Regions from separate parts of the Pseudomonas sp. YJ42 genome, predicted to be linked through region 1. Evidence: predicted binding sites of a transcription regulator. Region 1 holds the regulator's gene; each other region holds the start of a gene.
What was found. Region 1 encodes FliA, which starts transcription of late flagellar genes. Its sites were predicted from a motif close to CTAAAGTTTNNNNNNNNNNNGCCGNTAA; they were not measured.

Region 1 (4,981 bases):
CCCGCCGCGATGGTGGCGGCGGTACGTGTCGCGCTCTCTCGTGCAATCGTGCAAAACGTTGTGGGACTAGAGCCGCAGCTGCCTGTGATCACCCTTGAGCCAAGATTGGAACAGATATTGCTCAATAGCCTTCAGAAGGCAGGACAAGGCTCGGAAGATGGCATTCTCCTCGAGCCCGGAATGGCCGAAAAGTTGCAGAGGTCCCTGGTAGAAGCGGCACAGCGTCAAGAAATGTTAGGTAAGCCGGCGATTCTGCTGGTAGCGGGTCCGGTCCGCGCGATGTTGTCGCGATTCGCCCGGCTGGCGGTACCGAACATTCATGTCCTGGCCTATCAGGAAATACCGGATAACAAGCAGGTCACCATCGTTTCCACGGTGGGTCAGAATTAACCGAGGGTTATAGGCCATGCAGGTCAAACGTTTCTTCGCAGCCGACATGCGTATCGCCATGAAAATGATTCGTGACGAGTTGGGCGCCGATGCCGTGATCACGGGCAACCGTCGTGTTGCTGGCGGCGTCGAGCTGACCGCTGTGCTTGATTATCCGATGGATACCGCGCCCAAGCAGCCAAACCCGGCGCTCGAAGCCGAGTTGCGCAAAACTCAGGCGCGAATCGCCGACGCTCATGCCGAATTGAGCGCACCGTCGCGCGTCCAGTCAGGCCAGGATCGTCAACTGCTTGACGAGAAACCTGCCGCAATGGCGCAGCCCAAGCCGGCCGCCGCTCCGGCAGCTGCCGATTCGCGTGCGATGGAAGCCATGCAGTCCGAACTGCAGGGGCTGCGTGAGCTGATCGAAATGCAGCTGGGTTCTATCGCCTGGGGGCAGGAGCAGAATCGTCGTCCGCAGCAGGCCAGCCTCTGGCGCCGTTTGCAGCGTATCGGGCTGCCGGCCGAGCTGTCGCGTACCTTGCTGGAGAAGGTTGCGACCGTGTCCGAGCCGCGCCAGGCCTGGCGTATGGTGCTGGCGTACCTGGCGCAAGCGATCAAGGTCAGCAAGGTCGAGCCGCTGGAAGAGGGCGGTATCATCGCGCTGGTCGGTCCGGCCGGTGCGGGCAAGACCACTACGCTGGCCAAGCTCGCGGCGCGCTACGTGCTCAAGCACGGCGCGCAGAGCATCGCGCTGGCGAGCATGGACAACTATCGTATCGGTGCGCATGAGCAATTGAAGACGCTGGGCCGCATTCTCGATGTACCGGTCATTCAAATCGATCCTACCCAGCCGCTGAGCAAGACGCTGGCACCGATGGCTCGCAAGCGTCTGATCCTCGTCGATACCGCCGGCCTGCCGGCCAGTGATCCGATGATGAATGTGCAGCTCGAAGCGCTGGCTGACCGCGGCATCAAATCGAAAAACTACCTGGTACTGCCGTCCACCAGCCAGAGCCAGGTGCTCAAGGCGACCTGGCACCACTACCGCCGTTGCGGGCTGGCGGGCTGTATTCTGACTAAACTGGATGAAGCCGGGAGCCTGGGTGATGTGCTTGGTCTGACCATCAGCCAGCATCTGCCCATCGCCTACCTCGCCGACGGGCCGCGTATCCCCGATGATCTGCACCTGCCGCGTAGCCACCAGCTGGTTAGCCGTGCAGTGAGTCTGCAATCCGAAGACAATCCCAGCGAGGAAACCATGGCCGACATGTTCTCCGGTCTGTACAACGGTTCTTCACGGAAGGTCGGGTGAACGCTTTGCTCCGTGACACATACAAAGATGGCGCGTTCGGGCTGAACGCATCGATGGCCCAAGGGCTCCAGCAAGAGATAGGCGTGTGAAAATGGGTATTCATCCCGTACAGGTTATTGCAGTGACTGGCGGCAAGGGTGGCGTCGGCAAGACCAACGTGTCGGTCAATCTGTCGCTGGCCCTGGCCGAACTCGGTCGCCGAGTGGTGTTGCTCGACGCCGACCTTGGACTGGCCAATGTCGACGTACTGCTGGGTTTGACCACCAAGCGCACCCTGGCAGACGTCATTGCCGGCGAGTGCGATCTGCGTGACGTAATGATTCAAGGGCCGGGCGGCATCCGTGTCGTACCCGCGGCCTCCGGCACTCAGAGCATGGTGCAGTTGTCTACTCTGCAACATTCGGGGTTGATTCAGGCGTTCAGCGAAATCGGCAACGATATCGACGTGCTGATCATCGACACCGCGGCGGGTATCGGTGACGGCGTAGTGAGCTTCGTGCGTGCCGCGCAAGAAGTGTTGTTGGTGGTGACCGACGAACCCACTTCGATCACCGATGCCTACGCGCTGATCAAGCTCCTCAATCGCGACTACGGGATCAGCCGCTTCCGTGTGCTGGCGAACATGGCGCACGCGCCGCAGGAAGGCCGCAATCTGTTTGCGAAGCTGACCAAGGTGACCGAGCGCTTCCTTGATGTAGCGTTGCAGTACGTCGGCGCCATTCCTTATGACGAGGCGGTGCGCAAGGCAGTACAGAAGCAGCGCGCCGTGTACGAGGCTTATCCGCGAGCCAAGTGCTCGCTGGCCTTCAAGGCCATCGCGCAGAAAGTGGACACCTGGCCGCTGCCGGCATCGCCACGTGGTCATTTGGAATTCTTTGTGGAGCGCCTGGTCAGGCCCGCCGCAGAGCCTCATGAATAACAGCGGCTGGACTCGGTATGTATAACAGCAAAGCTCAGGCTAAAGATTCGCAGTATCAGCTCATCGATCAGTACGCGCCGTTGGTCAAGCGCATCGCCTATCACCTCCTGGCGCGTTTGCCGGCGAGCGTGCAGGTTGATGATCTGATGCAGGCCGGGATGATCGGTTTGCTGGAAGCGTCAAAAAAATACGATGCGGGCAAGGGCGCGAGTTTCGAGACCTATGCCGGCATTCGCATCCGCGGCGCCATGCTCGATGAGGTCCGTAAGGGTGACTGGGCGCCGCGCTCAGTGCATCGCAACTCTCGTATGGTCAGCGAGGCGATCCGGGCAATCGAAGCCAGAACGGGCCGAGATGCTAAAGATCAGGACGTTGCGGCCGAACTTAAATTGAGTCTCGATGAGTACTACGGCATTCTGGGCGACACCCTGGGCAGCCGCCTGTTCAGCTTCGATGATCTGTTGCAGGAAGGCGAGCATGGGGAGTTCGAGGAGGATGCTGCCAGCACCCATCCGGAACCGTCCCGCGATCTTGAAGACGAGCGTTTTCAACAGGCGCTGGCCGAGGCCATCGGCAACTTGCCCGAACGTGAGAAGCTGGTGCTTTCGCTGTATTACGACGAAGAGTTGAATTTGAAGGAAATCGGCCAGGTGCTGGGCGTCAGTGAATCGCGGGTGAGTCAGCTGCACAGTCAGTGCGCGGCACGTCTGCGGGCTCGCCTCGGCGAGTGGCGCGCCCGCTGACGGGCGGTTCGCAAAACAGTATTAGAGGCCGCTTACGAGCTTCATTCATGAGGCCCGCAACAGACCGTGAGCCGGTTCTGGGATTTCGGGATTTACGGAGGTGTACTTGGACAAGAACATGAAAATCCTCATCGTCGATGACTTTTCGACCATGAGACGGATCATCAAGAACCTCTTGCGCGATCTGGGCTTTACCAACACCGCTGAAGCGGACGACGGCACCACCGCGTTGCCGATGCTGAAAAGCGGCAGTTTCGACTTCCTCGTCACGGACTGGAACATGCCCGGTATGAGCGGCATCGATCTGCTGCGCGCCGTGCGCGCCGACGAGCGCCTGAAGCATCTGCCGGTGCTGATGGTCACCGCCGAGGCGAAGCGCGATCAGATCATCGAGGCCGCGCAGGCGGGCGTAAACGGTTACGTGGTCAAGCCATTCACGGCCCAAGTGCTCAAAGAGAAGATTGAAAAGATCTTCGAGCGCGTCAACGGCTGAAGCAGTAACGCCGCGAGGGCACTATGACGCAAGCAGATCAAAGCCTGGCAGAGTTCGAAGCGACTCTGAAGGCTCACGCACCTCAATTGATCGAAAGTCTGCAGCAGGGCCGCTTCGACGAAGCGACGCAGATGTTCAACGAGCTCAACCAGGCCCGCAATCATGGGCTCTATCTGGAAGTCGGCAAGCTCACCCGCGAGCTGCATAACGCCATCGTCAAGCTTGAAATGGACACCTGTGCCACGGGCGGTGACCCGTCACCGATCACCGATGCCACCGATCGGCTTTCCTATGTGGTGGAGATGACCGAAAAAGCGGCCAATCGCACGATGGACCTGGTCGAAGAATCCGCTCCGCTGGTGAATTACGTCAGTTACGAAGCGCAGAGCCTGACCGCCGATTGGCAGCGCTTCATGCGCCGCGAGATGAATGCCGAGCAGTTCAGAGATCTGGTTCGGCGTATTGACCAGTATCTGCAGCGCTCGATGAACGACAGCAGCCAGCTGTCGCAGAATCTCAGCGAAATCATGCTGGCCCAGGATTTTCAGGATCTGACCGGTCAGGTGATCAAGCGGGTGACGCGGCTGATCACCGAACTCGAAAGCAACCTGCTCAATCTCGTGCTGATGGCCGGACAGGTCGACCGCGTAGCGGGCATCCAGCATGACCGCGAAGCGATGCGCGCCGAGCAAGAAAAGAAAAAACACGAAAAAGAGCCTTCCAATGGTGAAGGTCCGCAGATGCATGCCGATATACGTGAGGATGTCGTATCCGGGCAGGACGATGTCGATGATCTGCTTTCGAGCCTGGGCTTTTAGGGGAAGGTGAATATGAGCTTCGACGCCGATGAAGAAATCCTCCAGGACTTCCTGGTAGAGGCCGGCGAGATTCTCGAACTATTGTCAGAGCAACTGGTGGAGCTGGAAAGCAGCCCCGATGATACAGCCTTGCTCAATGCGATTTTTCGCGGGTTCCATACGGTCAAAGGCGGTGCCGGTTTTCTCCAGCTGCATGAGCTGGTGGAATGCTGCCACATCGCGGAAAACGTCTTCGACATCCTGCGCAAGGGTGAGCGTCGCGTCGACTCGGAGTTGATGGATGTCGTGCTGCAAGCACTGGACTCCGTCAACGAAATGTTCGCC
Region 2 (4,981 bases), 1.7 Mb from region 1:
TCGGAAATCTTTTCCACGGTGGTGTCCATGGCGAGCGCCTCGCCCAGACGCGTCGGCAGACGGCGCAGCTCATCGATCAATTCCGCCTCCAGCGCCGGTGCCAGGGTGCCGCGTACCTGGCCCAATGACAGGGTCAGCAGCAGCAGGCCGACCAACTGGGTGGTGAACGCCTTGGTGGACGCCACGCCGATTTCCGGCCCGGCCTGGGTCAGCAGGGTGAGATCGGATTCGCGCACCAGCGAACTGATACCGACGTTGCAGATCGCCAGGCTGGCGAGGTAACGGCCCTCCTCGGCCGTACGCGCCTTGGCGTTGCGCAGCGCCGCGAGGGAGTCGGCTGTCTCACCGGACTGGGAGATGGTCACGAACAGCGTGTCGGGCTGAACCACCACTTTGCGGTAGCGAAACTCGCTGGCCACTTCGACCTGGCAGGGGATGCCGGCCAGCTCTTCCAGCCAGTAACGTGCAACCATGCCGGCATGGTAGCTGGTGCCGCAAGCGACGATCTGCACGTTGCGCACCTTGGCGAACAGCTCGGCGGCCTGCGGACCGAAGGCCTGCACCAGCACCTGATGATCGCCCAGCCGGCCTTCGAGCGTGCGTTGCACGACCTTGGGCTGTTCGTGGATCTCCTTGAGCATGAAGTGACGGTACTCGCCCTTGTCCGCCGCTTCGGCGCCCTCGTGGTACTGCACGCTTTCGCGTTCAACGGGCTGACCTCCGACGTCCCAGATATGCACGCTGTCGCGACGGATTTCGGCGATGTCGCCTTCTTCCAAATACATGAAACGGTCAGTCACCTGACGCAAGGCCAGCTGATCAGAGGCAAGGAAGTTCTCGCCCATGCCCAAGCCGATCACCAGCGGACTGCCACTGCGGGCCGCCAGCAGGCGGTCGGGCTGCTTGGCGCTGACCACGGCCAGGCCATAGGCACCATGCAGCTCCTTGACCGCCGCCTTGAGCGCGACCGTCAGATCGCCGAACTCATCGAGCTTGTGGCGCAGCAGATGCACGATGACTTCGGTATCGGTATCGGAAACGAACACATAACCCAACGCCCTCAGTTGGTGGCGCAGGGCTTCGTGGTTTTCGATGATCCCGTTGTGCACCACCGCCAGGTCTTCGCCAGAGAAATGCGGATGTGCATTACGCTCACAGGGCGCCCCGTGGGTGGCCCAACGGGTGTGTGCAATACCCAGCCGACCGGCGAGCGGCGCCTGTTGTTGCGCCAGCTCAAGCTCGGCAACCTTGCCGGAGCGGCGCAGGCGATTCAGCTGACCGCTGGCATCCAGCACGGCAACGCCAGCGCTGTCATAACCTCGATACTCGAGGCGCTTGAGGCCTTCGAGCAGAATTGCAGTGATGTTGCGTTCAGCGACCGCGCCGACGATGCCACACATGATCAGGTCTCCTGAGAAGGTTCGATGGCCGCGCAGATCAGCTTGATGCCGCGGGCCTGAATACTGGATCGCGCCTCGGCAGTGAGGCGTTCGTCCGTGATGAGGGTGTGGATGTCGCCCCAGGGCAACTCCAGATTGGGTATGCGCCGGCCGATCTTGTCGGATTCGGCGAGCACTATGACTTCGCGAGCCACCTCCGACATGACCCGCGAAAGGCCGAGCAATTCATTGAAGGTGGTCGTGCCGCGCTGCAGATCGATGCCGTCCGCGCCGATGAACAACTGATCGAAATCGTAGGAGCGCAGTACCTGTTCCGCCACTTGCCCCTGGAACGACTCGGAGTGCGGATCCCAGGTACCGCCGGTCATCAGCAGCGTGGGCTCGTGTTCCAGCTCACGCAGGGCGTTGGCAACGCCCAGCGAATTGGTCATGACTAGCAGGCCGTGCTTGTGACCCAGCGCGGGGATCATTGCCGCGGTGGTGGTGCCGCTGTCGATGATGATGCGAGCATGCTCGCGAATGCAGTTAACGGCCGCTCGGGCAATGGCCTGTTTCCAGGGCGAAACAGGCTGTGTGGTGTCGCCGATCAGTTCCTGCGGCAAGGGCACCGCACCGCCGTAACGACGCAGCAGCAGACCATTCTTCTCGAGCGCCGCGAGGTCCTTGCGGATGGTGACCTCGGACGTTTCGAAACGCTTGGACAGCTCATCGACGCTCACCTCACCCTGATCGCTGAGCAAGGCCAGGATGGCGTGACGTCGTTGCGGGGTGTTGCGTTTCGACATGCTTAAGTTTCGATTCGAAAGAATATTTCTCGAATCAAAACCTACTCCGCCAAATACGTCAACTCCCGTTTGGCATCAGACGCGAAAATAGCCCATCAGGCTCTGTTGATGATTGGCCAACTGATTGAGCGCCTGGCTGACCCGTGCCGATTCGTCGGCCTGCCCGGACAGCGATTCAGTCACGTCGCGGATACCTGCCACGTTGCGGTTGATCTCTTCGGCCACCGCGCTCTGCTCTTCGGCCGCGCTGGCGATTTGCAAATTCATGTCGGAAATCACCGCTACCGCATCACCGATCTTGCGCAGCGCCGCAACCGCATGGCTCACCTGATCGACACTGCCCTGAGCCTGGCTCCGGCTGCTCTGCATCGCCGTCACCACATCTCGAGTGCCATTCTGCAGCCGCTCGATGACCTGGCGAATCTCTTCGATGGATTTCTGAGTACGCTGCGCCAGGCTGCGCACCTCATCGGCCACCACAGCGAAACCGCGCCCGGCTTCACCCGCTCGCGCCGCCTCGATCGCCGCGTTGAGCGCCAGCAGGTTGGTTTGCTCGGCAATAGCGCGGATCACCTCGAGCACCGAGCCAATCTGGTCGCTGCTGGCCGCCAGGCTTTCGACTTGACTCATCGCATGGTTGAGTTCGTCAGCGAGGCTGCCGATGCTGTGCGTGGTGTGATCTATCACGCTCAGCCCCTCGAGGGTGGCCTGATCCGCGTCGCGGGCTGCTTCGGCCGCTTGAGCGGCGTTGCGTGCGACATCCTGGGCGGTGGCGCTCATCTCCTGCGATGCGGTTGCGACCTGATCAACTTCGCGGAACTGCTGCTGCATACCCGCACTGGTCTGGCTGGCAATGGCTGCCGATTGATCGGCACTGCTGCGTGCATCCTGAACCGAGCGCTGCACGTCGGCGATGGTCGGCTGTAACTTGTCGAGGAATCGGTTGAACCAACCGGCCAGGGCGCCCAGTTCATCGTCTCGCGTGTAGGTCAGGCGGCGGGTGAGATCACCTTCGCCACTGGCGATGTCCTTGAGCATTGCTGCGACCCCTTCGATAGGCCGGGTGACCCCTCGAGCGGTCAACCACATCAACGCCAGACCCAACAGGACCGCACCGAGCCCGATGGCCAGGGCGATCGCACTGTCCTGCCGGCTTTGGGCTTGCAGTGTCTGCTCAAGACGCAACGCCGGGCCGAGCAGCACCGACTTCGGTACTTCCAGCAGAATTGCCCAGGGCTTGAGTTCAGCAATCGGTTGTACAGGTTGCAGTACACGAAGCATGTCGTCGTTCTCAAGCATCGCCTTCTGGCCTGCATCGACCGCTCGGGCGATGGCCTCGCTATCAGCGCCAAATGCGGCACTCAACGGCTGACCCAGCAAGCTGGTATCTCGACTGTGTCCGCCGAGAAGCTTGGCCGGGCTGATCACGCTCAGCTGGCCTTCACCCTGATACAGCTCCTGATGAGCCTGTTGGCTGAGCTGCTGCAGGGAAGCCAGGCTGATATCGACGCCAACAACGCCAATGACCTTTCCATTTTCGATCAACGGAAAGGCGACACTGGTCATCAGCAGTGGCTGACCTTCCACCTCATCGAAATACGGATCGAGCAAGCAGACCCGGGCGCTGTCGCGCGGACAGCTGTACCAGGCGTTGTAAGGGGCACCACTGATGCCCGGCGTAGTATCGGCGAGGAGTTCCTCGCTCATGGTTTCAGCGGTGAGCTGTCCCGGCGTACGTTGCGACCAGTACAACGAGAAGCGGCCGCTGTCGTTACCACCCATCTCCTGGTTACCGATGAACATGCCATCCTTGTCATCCAGCGCATCGGTTTCGAACACCACGTAGAGACCGATCAGATCCGGATTGGCTCGGAGCGCACTCTCGATCTGATGATGCAAGTCCTCCCGAAGTTCGAAGGCGTTCGACATTCGCTCGATGGATTGTTCACGCAGCGACAGCACTTGGCGAACGAAACCCTTGCCGTACTGATAGGCATCGTTGAACTGGCGTTCCATACGCAGCGCCTGCGACAGGCCCCGCGCTTGCAAGTTATTGCGCGCCGCCTCTTCGAGCATGGCGCTGCTCGATGCATTGACCAGAGCCACGGCCTGGCGCGATTGATAGAGCGATGCGCCGACCAGCAAGCCGACGATTAGCAGGAGGCAGAGACCAGCCAGCAGGGTGAGCTTCCACTGGATGGACAAGCGAGTGAGGGAGGGCATGACCGCGTCCTATGTTGTTATGCCCCGTTAGATCGGCCAGATATACGATCTCTTGAGTATCGCTATTCAAAAACCTCGGTAGCACACCGAGGTCCTCTGCCATCGCGATAACTTATTTGCGAGTCTTCTGTGGGCGCTCCCAGCCTTGGATCAATGCCTGCCGTGCCCGCCCCAGCGCCAGCGTGCCGGCCGGCACATCGGCCGTGATAACCGAACCGGCGCCGGTGGTAGCACCATCGCCAAGGGTAACCGGAGCGACCAGCGAGCTGTTGGAGCCGATGAAAACGTCCTCGCCCAACACCGTTTGGGACTTGTTGGCGCCATCATAGTTGCAAGTGATGGTGCCGGCCCCGATGTTGGTTCGCGCACCGATTTCCGCGTCGCCCAGGTACGCCAGGTGGCCAGCTTTGGCGCCATCGCCCAAGCGTGAGTTCTTGACCTCGACGAAATTGCCGACGTGCGCCCGGTCGCCCAGCACTGCGCCGGGACGCAAACGTGCAAATGGTCCGCAATCAGCGCCTTCGCCCAGCTCGGCACCGTCCAGATGGCTGTTGGCCTTGACCACCGCGCCAC
Region 3 (4,981 bases), 2.3 Mb from region 1:
GGCCTCGCTCGGCAGGCCGCTGGTCTGCTGGCTGACTAGGCGCTGCTGCTTGCGGTCGACCAGCATCAACAGCACCCGTTGCATGCCGGCGCAGGACAGCGCTTTGCAAGCGGTGGCGGTGAGTTGGACCACGTTGCCGTACGGGCTGGGTTCGCTGAGCAGTTCACGGCAATGCGCGCGCCACTGCGCCAAAGCGTCGGTATCCGGCAGCTTTGCGACTTTTTCGTGCTGGAACCTGCTCTCCCAGGGCCAGAGCAGGCCCTGAGCTGGATGCCAGAGATCGGTCTTGCCGATGGCTTGCGCACTGGCCACGGCCTGCTGGTGCGTCATTTGCTGCAACTCGGCTAGCGGGACCTGAAGATACAGCCCGGCGAGCCGCTGCCAGCGCAGGCTGTGAATACCGCTCCAGCTGTGGTGCGCCGAGAGAGCGAGACCGTTGGCGAGCAAAATGGTATTGCTCGGCAGGGTGAGCCATCGACGCAGCGGCGGATCGGCATCAAGCATCTGTTGCTGATGCAGGGGGTGCTCATTGTCATGGGCGACATGCAGCGCTTTGACCAGCATGCGGCGATGCTCGCTGAGCAGCCGATAGCCCTGGGCGACCCAGCCGGGCAGCCCCCAGTGTTCGGCAGTTGCCACGCAAAGTTCCAGTAGCGATATGCCCAGCAGCGATTGTTCGACCTGACGGGCCGGCTCACGCTTGACCAATACCCGCTGCTCCCAGGCCTCGAGCAGTTCCGGATGAGCCGCGACCAGTGCCCAGACGGGCGCAAGGAACAGCAGGCTGCTCCAGTGGATTTCCTGCCAGAGTCGTGCGAGGCGGGAGGCGAAGAGCCCGTTGGCTTGCTGGCTGGCATGGCTGCTGATCAGCATGATTTGCCGCAGCGGTGCGGGGATATCGCGCGGCTGGGTTGCTGGAATCCGTGCGAACAGGGCTTCGGCGCGTTTCAGCCCGATGCGGCTGAGCGCAACTTCCAGGCTTTCGGCTGGCTTGTTGGTGGTTGCCGCGTTGCGGTTGGCTTCGCGAATCACGACGAGCGCCAGGACCGGGCTCTCCTGAATCAGATCGGCGATCTGGCGCATGGACATGCTGCTGTCACGCAGCGCCCGCTGGACGCGCGCATACGGATCGGCGGCTGCAGGTAGCACGACGGCGTCCAGCGTCTTTATCCAGGCGGCAAGTGTGCAGGGGAGTGGGGTCGTAGTCATGGCGCCGTCAAACTAGCATTTCATCGGGATGGCCTTTAGTCTGGCGCAAAAGTTCCGATAACCAGAACAATTCTTTTCATACGCCCCGCCTGTAACCCAGTGAGCGCGCGATGTTGCGCGGCTCGTCCCAGGTGCCCTGAGATCAGGTTTTAGACGTACCCCCTATGGCAAAAATTATCGGCATCATCGTAGTCATCGCCAGCGTGCTCGGCGGTTTTGTGTTGTCTGGCGGCAAGCTCGGCGCGCTTATCCACCCGTTCGAGGTGATGATCATTGGTGGCGCGGCACTGGGTGGCTTTCTCCAGGCCAACCCCGGCAGCACGACGAAGATCGTGTTCAAGAAGTCCTTGCAGATGTTCAGCTCGCGGTTCACCCACAAGTACTACCTGGAAGTGCTGGGCCTGCTCTATGAAATCCTCAACAAGAGCCGTCGCGAGGGGATGATGGCTATCGAGGCGGATCTCGAAGAGCCGAGCGCCAGCCCCATCTTCAGCAAGTACCCGGCGATTCTGAAGGATGACCGGATGACCGCGTTCATTTGCGACTATCTGCGAATCATGTCGTCGGGCAACATGGCTCCGCATGAGCTGGAGGGGCTGTTCGACATGGAACTGAACAGCATGAAGGAGGAGCTCGAACATCCTTCTCATGCGGTATCCAAGATCGCCGACGGCCTGCCTGCGATGGGTATCGTCGCGGCGGTACTGGGTATCGTCATCACCATGTCGGTGCTGGCCGAAGCGAACAATGCGGAAATCGGCGAAAAGGTTGGCACGGCGCTGGTCGGCACCTTCCTCGGTATTCTTGCGTCCTATGGATTCTTCGGGCCGCTGGCGGCCGCGCTCGAGCATGATGCCAAGGAGGAACTGAACCTCTACGAAGGCATCAAGGCAACCCTGGTTTCTTCCGCCTCCGGCATGCCGCCGACCCTGGCGGTGGAGTTCGGTCGCAAGGTGCTGTTTTCCGCGCATCGGCCTAGCTTCTCCGAGCTTGAACAAGCCATGCGTGGCAGCTAAGCGCAACCATGGACAATACCCAACCAATCATCATCAAGCGGGTCAAGAAATCCGCGGCCGGGCACCATGGCGGCGCCTGGAAGATCGCCTTCGCCGATTTCGCGACCGCCATGATGGCGTTCTTTCTGGTGATGTGGCTGATGTCTTCGGCCACGCCGGAGCAGAAACGGGCCATTTCCGGTTACTTCCAGGACCCCATCGGTTTTACCGAGAGTGCGAGTCCGCACGTCATCGATCTCGGCGGTACGCCCACGCCGTCGCCGGACCGCACGCTCAATGAGGAGGTAGATCCGGCGATCCAGCAGAGCGAATCGAAGATCGACGCCGATCAGGCGGAAACCTTCGCCGAGCAGTTGGAGCGCGAGCGCCTGGAGCTGTTGTTGCAGGAATTGCAGAACAAGGTCGACGAAAACCCGGACCTGACCCGCTTCAAGGATCAGATCCTGTTCGAGATCACTCAGGACGGATTGCGGATCCAGATCATGGATGCGGCCAATCGCCCAATGTTCGCCTTGGGCAGTGCGCAGCTGCAGCCCTATTTCGAAGATATCCTGCTGGCGATGGCCGATACCATTCGCGCGGTACCGAACAAGATCAGCGTCAGTGGTCACACCGACGCCAAGCCTTACTCGGGGCAGGGCGATTTCGGCAATTGGGAGCTGTCGGCGGGCCGCGCCAACGCGGCACGGCGCACGCTGGTCGCTGGCGGTTATCCGGAAGACCAGATCGCCCGCGTGGTGGGCTATGCGTCGTCGGCCCTGTTCGATCGGGAAAACCCGTTGAATCCGGTCAATCGGCGCATCGACATTCTGGTGCTGACCAAGAAAGCGCAGCGCAACATTGAGGGTGAACAATCGGATGCGGCAGATCAGCCGGACAGTCCGGAGCAAGCGTCCACAACCGGAGCGCCGTTGCCTGCGCCCGAGGTATTGCCTCCGGCAGAATTGCGCAAGCGATTGAATATCTTCGAGGACGGTGTGCTGCAGTTCGACCAGCCCGACGGCAATTGACGCCGGGCCTTGGCGTTCACGGCTGGCTCAGGAAGCGAATGACTAATAGTCGGCTTCTGGCAGACTGCTGATGATATGCCGATAGCTGGCCATGCGTTGCGGCTGTATCTGCCCTTGCTCCAGTGCTTTCAATAGCGCACAGCCCGGCTCGCGGTCGTGCTTGCAATCGCGGAAGCGACAATGTCCCAGCAACTCCTGAAACTCGATGAAGCCGGCTTCCACATCGGCGCGGCTGACGTGGCCCAGGCCGAATTCGCGAATGCCTGGTGAGTCGATCAGCTCACCACCGCCTGGAAAGTGGAAGAGGCGGGCAGTGGTAGTGGTATGGGTGCCCTTACCGGTCATTTCCGACAGTGCTCCGACGCGCGTATCGACACCCGGCAGCAGGCTGTTGACCAGCGACGATTTGCCCACTCCGGACTGGCCGACGAACACACTGACATGACCGTCGAGCCGCGCTTGCAGTGCCTCCATGCCCGCGCCGTCATGCGCGGACACTTCCATCAACGGGTAACCCAGGGTCCGATACACCGACAGCAGCGCGTTGAGTGCGCCTTCGTTCTGCGCATCGATCAGATCGGCCTTGTTCAACAGCAGCAAGGGGGTGATGCCGGCATGTTCGGCGGCGATCAGATAGCGGTCGATGAGGTTGGCGTGAGGTTCCGGCAGTGGGGCAAAGACGATGACGATCAGGTCGACGTTGGCTGCCACCGGCTTGAGCTGACCGCGCGTGTCGGGCCGGCAGAGCTCGGACTGGCGCGGCAACTGGGCGACGATCACGCCGATGCCCTGATTGCCCGGTCGCCAGACCACCCGGTCGCCGGTCACCAGGGCCGGCAGGTTGGCGCGCAGATGGCAACGAAATACCTGACCGCGGTGTTCGCCTTCCTGTGCCTCGACCTCAACCTGTACACCGAAGTGGGCGATCACCAGGCCGGTCTGCTCCGGGCCGAGGTCGCCGCCCTCGAGCTCTTCGATGGCACGTGATTCTCGGCGCGCGGCCCGGGAGGCGCGCTCTTCCTGGATCTTCTCGATACGCCAGCTTTGCCGGCGGTTGAGGTGGCGTTTGGCCATTGGTCTGCGGTGCCTGGGCTGGAAAAAAGTAGGCGAGTCTAGCATGCCGCCAGGCGCGATCACGGGCCTGTATGGGGCGCTGCCGGACGGTTAGACTTTGTGACTGGTGCTTCTGCGACGATCCTCCATGCCGGCTTTTTCTCTCGCTCGCTTTCCCGCCTTGCTGGCATTGTTCAGCCAACTGTCGTCACTGATCGTCAGCTGGTTGCTGTTGCTGGCATTGGCGCGGTTGACGGGCTGGTCTATCAGCCTGCTGACCGCTGCGTGGCTGCAGGGCTCGCTCGCGGCGCTTTTCGGCCAGCTGTTCGGGTTGTCGCGCTGGTGGCTGCCGATCAACTTCGGTTTTGTACCGGGGCTGGTACTGCTGCAGGACCAGTCGCTGCCGCCCTGGCTGCTCCTGGCCGGCTTCATCGTGCTGCTGTTGTTGAACTGGAATGCGTTGACCGAGCGGGTGCCGCTGTACCTGACCGGTACGGCAGCGGAGCAACAGCTGATCCAGCGGTTGGCACGGTTGCCTAGCGACTTTCGTTTCGTCGATCTGGGCAGCGGCCTCGGCGGAACCCTGCTGCGACTGGCGCATGCCTATCCATCGGCACACTTCATGGGTGTCGAGACCGCGCCGCTGACCTTCGCGCTGTGCTGGTTGCGCTGCCTGCCGCAGCGCAACTGCCG
Region 4 (4,981 bases), 2.1 Mb from region 1:
CCGCCGACTGGCAGCTCACCCTTTTCAGTGACTACAAGGGCTTTCTACTGGCGATCCTGCCGCCCGGCGCGTTCATCGTGCTCGGCCTGCTGATCGCTCTGAAGAACCGCATCGACCTGCAACTGGCCGAGCGGGCCAAGGCCCAGCAGCCGGCAGAACCAGTACAGAGCCGTCGCGTTCGCGTCACAGGGGCGATCGAATGAAGACCGTAGGCTTTGCCCGATGAATGCCACGAAACGCCGGGAAATCTTTCGTCGCTTCCACGAAGACAACCCCGAGCCGAAAACCGAGTTGGCCTACAGCACGCCCTTCGAACTGCTGATCGCAGTGATCCTGTCGGCTCAAGCCACGGACGTCGGCGTCAACAAGGCAACGGCCAAGCTCTACCCTGTTGCCAATACACCGGAAGCCATATACGCGCTGGGTTACGACGGTCTGTGTAGCTATATCAAGACCATCGGCCTGTATCCGAGCAAGGCGAAGAACGTGCTCGAGACCTGTCGCATCCTCATCGAGAAACATGGCAGCCAGGTGCCGGACAATCGCGAGGACCTCGAAGCCCTGCCTGGCGTAGGCCGCAAGACGGCTAATGTCGTGCTCAACACCGCCTTTCGCCAGTTCACCATGGCAGTGGACACACATATCTTCCGCGTCGCCAACCGCACCAACATCGCCCCAGGTAAGAACGTGCTGGAGGTCGAGCGCCGGTTGGTCAAGTTCGTCCCGAAAGAGTATCTGCTCGATGCCCATCACTGGCTTATCCTGCACGGGCGCTACGTCTGCAAGGCCCGCAAGCCGCAATGTGGCAGTTGCCGCATCGAAGATCTTTGCGAGTACAAGCATAAGACCTCGGACGATTGATCAGTCAGGTAGAAAAGCTATCGCCTGATTGAAAAAATCTTTTTTACGGCCTTCTCTTTTGCCGCTATAAGGTGCGCCAACAGCGCGCCTTAGCCGTGGAGTAAGCCAAGTGTCCGAGAAAGAAGAGATCCAGATTGAAGATGACTTCGTCGCTGATGACGAAGACGATACTGCAGAGGCTCCGGTCGAAGTGGCCAAGACCAACCTGACCAAGCGCCGGATTATCGACAACCTGCTTGAAGAGCGCCGTCTGCAGAAGCAACTCAATGACTTCGACTTCGATCTCTGAAGTGAAAAAGCCCCGCGATTCGGGGCTTTTCTTTTGCCGGCCAGATCAATCGCGGCGCGATGGGGACAACAGTTCGACCTTATAGCCGTCCGGGTCCTCGATAAACGCGAGGATGCTGCTGCCGTGCAGCATCGGTCCAGGTTCGCGGGTGACCTTGCCGCCGCGGCTGCGGATATCCTCGCAAGCCTTGTAGACGTCTTCCACTTCCAACGCGATATGGCCGTAACCATTGCCTAGATCGTACTGGTCGACGCCCCAGTTATGGGTCAGCTCCAGCACACTGTTATGCGCTTCATCGCCGTAGCCGACGAAAGCGAGCGTGAACTTCCCTTCTGGGTAATCCTTGCGGCGTAGCAGTGTCATGCCCAGCACTTCGGTGTAGAAGGCGATGGATCGCTCCATGTCACCGACTCGCAGCATGGTATGCAGCAGTCTCATGGTCTTGTCTCCTCAGCAAGGCGTCTAAAGGTGCAGAAAGCATAACCCCGGCTCGTGGCCGGGGTCATGGTCAGGCATGGGCAGTCGTTAGAACTGCGTCCGGCCCTTGTTCGCAGCGATGCGCATGCGCAGCGCGTTGAGCTTGATAAAGCCACCGGCATCGGCCTGGTCATAGGCGCCAGCGTCGTCCTCGAAGGTGGCGATGTTGGCGTCGAACAGCGAATCGTCCGATTTGCGGCCGGTGACGATGACGTTGCCCTTATAGAGCTTCAGACGCACCACACCGTTCACATTGATCTGGGAGGCGTCGATCATCTGCTGCAGCATGCTGCGCTCCGGGCTCCACCAGTAGCCGTTGTAGATCAGGCTGGCGTACTTGGGCATCAGCTCGTCTTTCAGGTGAGCGACTTCACGGTCGAGGGTGATCGACTCGATAGCGCGGTGCCCCTTGAGCATGATGGTGCCACCGGGAGTCTCGTAACAGCCACGCGACTTCATGCCGACGTAGCGGTTCTCGACGATGTCCAGGCGCCCGATGCCGTTCTCGCCACCGACCTTGTTCAGGTAGGTCAGTACCTCGGCCGGGGTCATGTCCTTGCCGTCGATAGCGACGATGTCGCCCTTGCGATAGGTCAGCTCGATATAGGTCGGGGTGTCCGGCGCGGTTTCCGGGGAGCGGGTCCAGCGCCACATGTCTTCTTCGTGCTCGGTCCAGGTGTCTTCCAGCACGCCACCTTCATAGGAGATGTGCAGCAGGTTGGCATCCATGGAGTACGGTGACTTCTTCTTGCCGTGGCGCTCGATCGGAATCTCGTGCGTGGCGGCGTAGTCCATCAGCTTCTCGCGCGAGAGCAGATCCCATTCACGCCAGGGTGCAATGACCTTGACACCCGGTTTGAGCGCGTAGGCGCCCAGCTCGAAGCGCACCTGATCGTTACCCTTGCCGGTGGCACCATGGGAGATGGCATCGGCGCCGGTTTCGTTGGCGATCTCGATCAGACGCTTGGCGATCAGTGGGCGGGCAATGGACGTACCCAGCAGGTACTCGCCTTCGTAAACGGTGTTGGCGCGGAACATCGGGAAGACGAAATCGCGAACGAATTCTTCGCGCAGGTCGTCGATGTAGATTTCCTCGACACCCATGGCCTTGGCCTTGGCACGCGCTGGCTCGACTTCCTCGCCCTGGCCGAGGTCAGCGGTAAAGGTCACCACTTCGCAGTTATAGGTGTCTTGCAGCCACTTGAGGATCACCGAGGTGTCCAGGCCACCGGAATACGCCAGGACTACCTTCTTTACGTCGGCCATTGCCATCCACTCCCGGGATTGTAAGGAAAGCGGGGATTCTACTGGTCGCGACGTTTGTTTTACAGGGGCGTGAGCGTCGCTCGGCATCAGGACGACGGAGCGTTGCCTTCGGCAGCGGCTGTGGTGGTCGCAGGACCACGCTCCAAGCGCAGGGTCACCCGCCGGTTCTTGGCTCGGTTAGCCGCGCTGCTATTGGAAACCAACGGATAGCGCTCACCATGAAAACGTAGCGTGATCTGTTCCTTTGGCACACCATTGGCGATCAGATATTCCTCGACCGCCAACGCCCGGCGACGGGACAGGTCGCGGTTGGTCAGGCGATTACCGCTGTTGTCAGAGTGACCGTCGAGCTGGACTCGATTGACGCTCGGATCGGCCTTGAGAAACTGCAGGATGATGTCGAGCTTGGCCTGCCCCAAGGCATCGAGCGCGACGTCACCGGTGGGAAACCCGACCTGCGAATGGCGGATCTGTTCGAAATTGACCGGCAACAGCTTCGCCGTACAGGCGCGGAAATCCTCGTAGGCCTTGCCGAAACGTGCGGGCAGCAACCGCACCTCCAGCGCTTCACCGCCCTGCCGTGTGTAGTGACGCACCACTGGACTCCGCCCTTCGAGCAGCCCGCTGAGCAGACGGCCGGCCTGTAGCTGCGAACTGTTGAATGGGATTTCGCCACCCGCTACAGCAACAACGCCCAGATTGATATCGCTCCGTTCTGGCTGCCAGGGGGCAGCGGCCGCGAGCAGCGTCGCCGAGCCGTTGCCCAACCAGCGCTCAGGTGACTGCAAACGGAACGTTGGTTGCTCTCCCGCTCGCCGCACGAATTCCCCTGCGCCGAAACCGGCCACCGGCTGCGTCAGACGGCACTCGAACTGATCGCCTTCCACCTGCCACTGCGCCCGCTCCAGACGTGTCTGGAACGTGAGAGCATCGGCCGGTTGGGCCAGCAGGCAGGCAAGAATTAGAAGGCGCAAGCGCACGATGGGCTCCAGGAGCGAAAGTAGTGTCTTAGTCTCTTGGGTATCGGTCGTACTCACGGAAACTTGAAGTAGACGAGGCGAAGCCTGCGTTTGGCGCTGGCGATAGAACCAACGTTCGGTGACACTATTCCCGCCAGCGCTTAGGAAGTGTTGCTGACCAAATCAGGCAAACTCCATTGGCTGGAGCAACGGCGCAGCCAGCAGCCGCGCCATGATACCGAGCCGCAAACGAGCGTCTGGGCAAAGCCTGCGTGTCGTTTTCTGTCGATTCTTCCCATCGAGTGGATGCCTTGAAGCAAGACAGCCTGCCACCCCGACAAACAGCCGAATCGCCCGACCCGCTTCCGGTGTCACATCTGGACATCCTGGGCGGAACGCCGCTGATCATCTGCGAGCACTGCGATTCGGTGTATCAGCGCCCTGCATTGGCGCGCCGCCAGACGGCCCACTGCGTGCGCTGTGGCGCACTGCTGGAGCGGGCCAGATTCCTGAACGCCGATCAGTTGCTGGCGCTGACATTGGCTGCCGCCATCCTGTTTCTATTCGCCAACACGTTTCCCATCATGCAGATAGGCCTGCAGGGCCTCAGCAACGAGGCGACGTTATGGGGGACCGTCGAGGCATTGGCGCAAGGGCGGATCACGCCCATCGCGCTGGTCGCTGGCCTGAGCATCATCTTCGCGCCGGCTTTGCAGATCATTCTGCTGACCTGGGTCCTGGTGTATGCGCGCAGCGGCCAAATCGCGCCGGGTTTTAGCGCCTGCATGCGGGCGCTGGAACATCTTCGCCCCTGGAGCATGCTCGAAGTGTGTTTGCTCGGCATTCTGGTCGCCATCATCAAGCTCGGCGACATGGCCGACGTGCATCCGGGGATCGGACTCTGGGCCACGGCCGTCCTGACCATTCTGATCCTGCTGATCGCGGGCCGCGATGTGCGCGACGGTCTGTGGGACGAACTGGGCGTACCGGGACGATGATACGGCCGCCCTACGCTTGTGAGCTGGGCCTGCAGCTTTGCCACGACTGCGGCCTGGCATGTCGCCTGGAAGATCTCGAGTGTCCGCGCTGCGAGGCCCCGCTGCATCGGCGCAAACCGAATAGCCTGGCG

Region 2: the regulator FliA is predicted to act here: its motif matches at 3,051-3,078, upstream of ACL0K2_RS13685 (methyl-accepting chemotaxis protein).
Region 3: the regulator FliA is predicted to act here: its motif matches at 1,243-1,270, upstream of motA (flagellar motor stator protein MotA).
Region 4: the regulator FliA is predicted to act here: its motif matches at 3,914-3,941, upstream of ACL0K2_RS18595 (flagellar protein MotY).

The regions. Positions count from the first base shown of each region.
Region 1 covers NZ_CP178378.1:1,276,947-1,281,927, reverse strand. The annotation lists gene flhA (flagellar biosynthesis protein FlhA) at 1-390, shown strand, start outside; gene flhF (flagellar biosynthesis protein FlhF) at 407-1,684, shown strand; gene fleN (flagellar synthesis regulator FleN) at 1,776-2,603, shown strand; gene fliA (RNA polymerase sigma factor FliA) at 2,600-3,346, shown strand; gene ACL0K2_RS05605 (chemotaxis response regulator CheY) at 3,465-3,839, shown strand; gene ACL0K2_RS05600 (protein phosphatase CheZ) at 3,863-4,657, shown strand; gene ACL0K2_RS05595 (chemotaxis protein CheA) at 4,670-4,981, shown strand, end outside.
Region 2 covers NZ_CP178378.1:2,967,583-2,972,563, reverse strand. The annotation lists gene glmS (glutamine--fructose-6-phosphate transaminase (isomerizing)) at 1-1,400, opposite strand, end outside; gene ACL0K2_RS13690 (DeoR/GlpR family DNA-binding transcription regulator) at 1,403-2,185, opposite strand; gene ACL0K2_RS13685 (methyl-accepting chemotaxis protein) at 2,261-3,016, opposite strand; partial or broken gene ACL0K2_RS13680 (HAMP domain-containing protein) at 3,119-4,114, opposite strand; gene glmU (bifunctional UDP-N-acetylglucosamine diphosphorylase/glucosamine-1-phosphate N-acetyltransferase GlmU) at 4,521-4,981, opposite strand, start outside.
Region 3 covers NZ_CP178378.1:3,578,760-3,583,740, forward strand. The annotation lists gene ACL0K2_RS16380 (HDOD domain-containing protein) at 1-1,209, opposite strand, end outside; gene motA (flagellar motor stator protein MotA) at 1,374-2,225, shown strand; gene motB (flagellar motor protein MotB) at 2,234-3,235, shown strand; gene rsgA (small ribosomal subunit biogenesis GTPase RsgA) at 3,278-4,309, opposite strand; gene ACL0K2_RS16400 (hypothetical protein) at 4,437-4,981, shown strand, end outside.
Region 4 covers NZ_CP178378.1:4,035,877-4,040,857, reverse strand. The annotation lists gene ACL0K2_RS18620 (electron transport complex subunit E) at 1-203, shown strand, start outside; gene nth (endonuclease III) at 223-861, shown strand; gene ACL0K2_RS18610 (PA3496 family putative envelope integrity protein) at 971-1,150, shown strand; gene gloA (lactoylglutathione lyase) at 1,196-1,588, opposite strand; gene ACL0K2_RS18600 (argininosuccinate synthase) at 1,676-2,893, opposite strand; gene ACL0K2_RS18595 (flagellar protein MotY) at 2,980-3,873, opposite strand; gene ACL0K2_RS18590 (paraquat-inducible protein A) at 4,236-4,850, shown strand; gene ACL0K2_RS18585 (paraquat-inducible protein A) at 4,847-4,981, shown strand, end outside.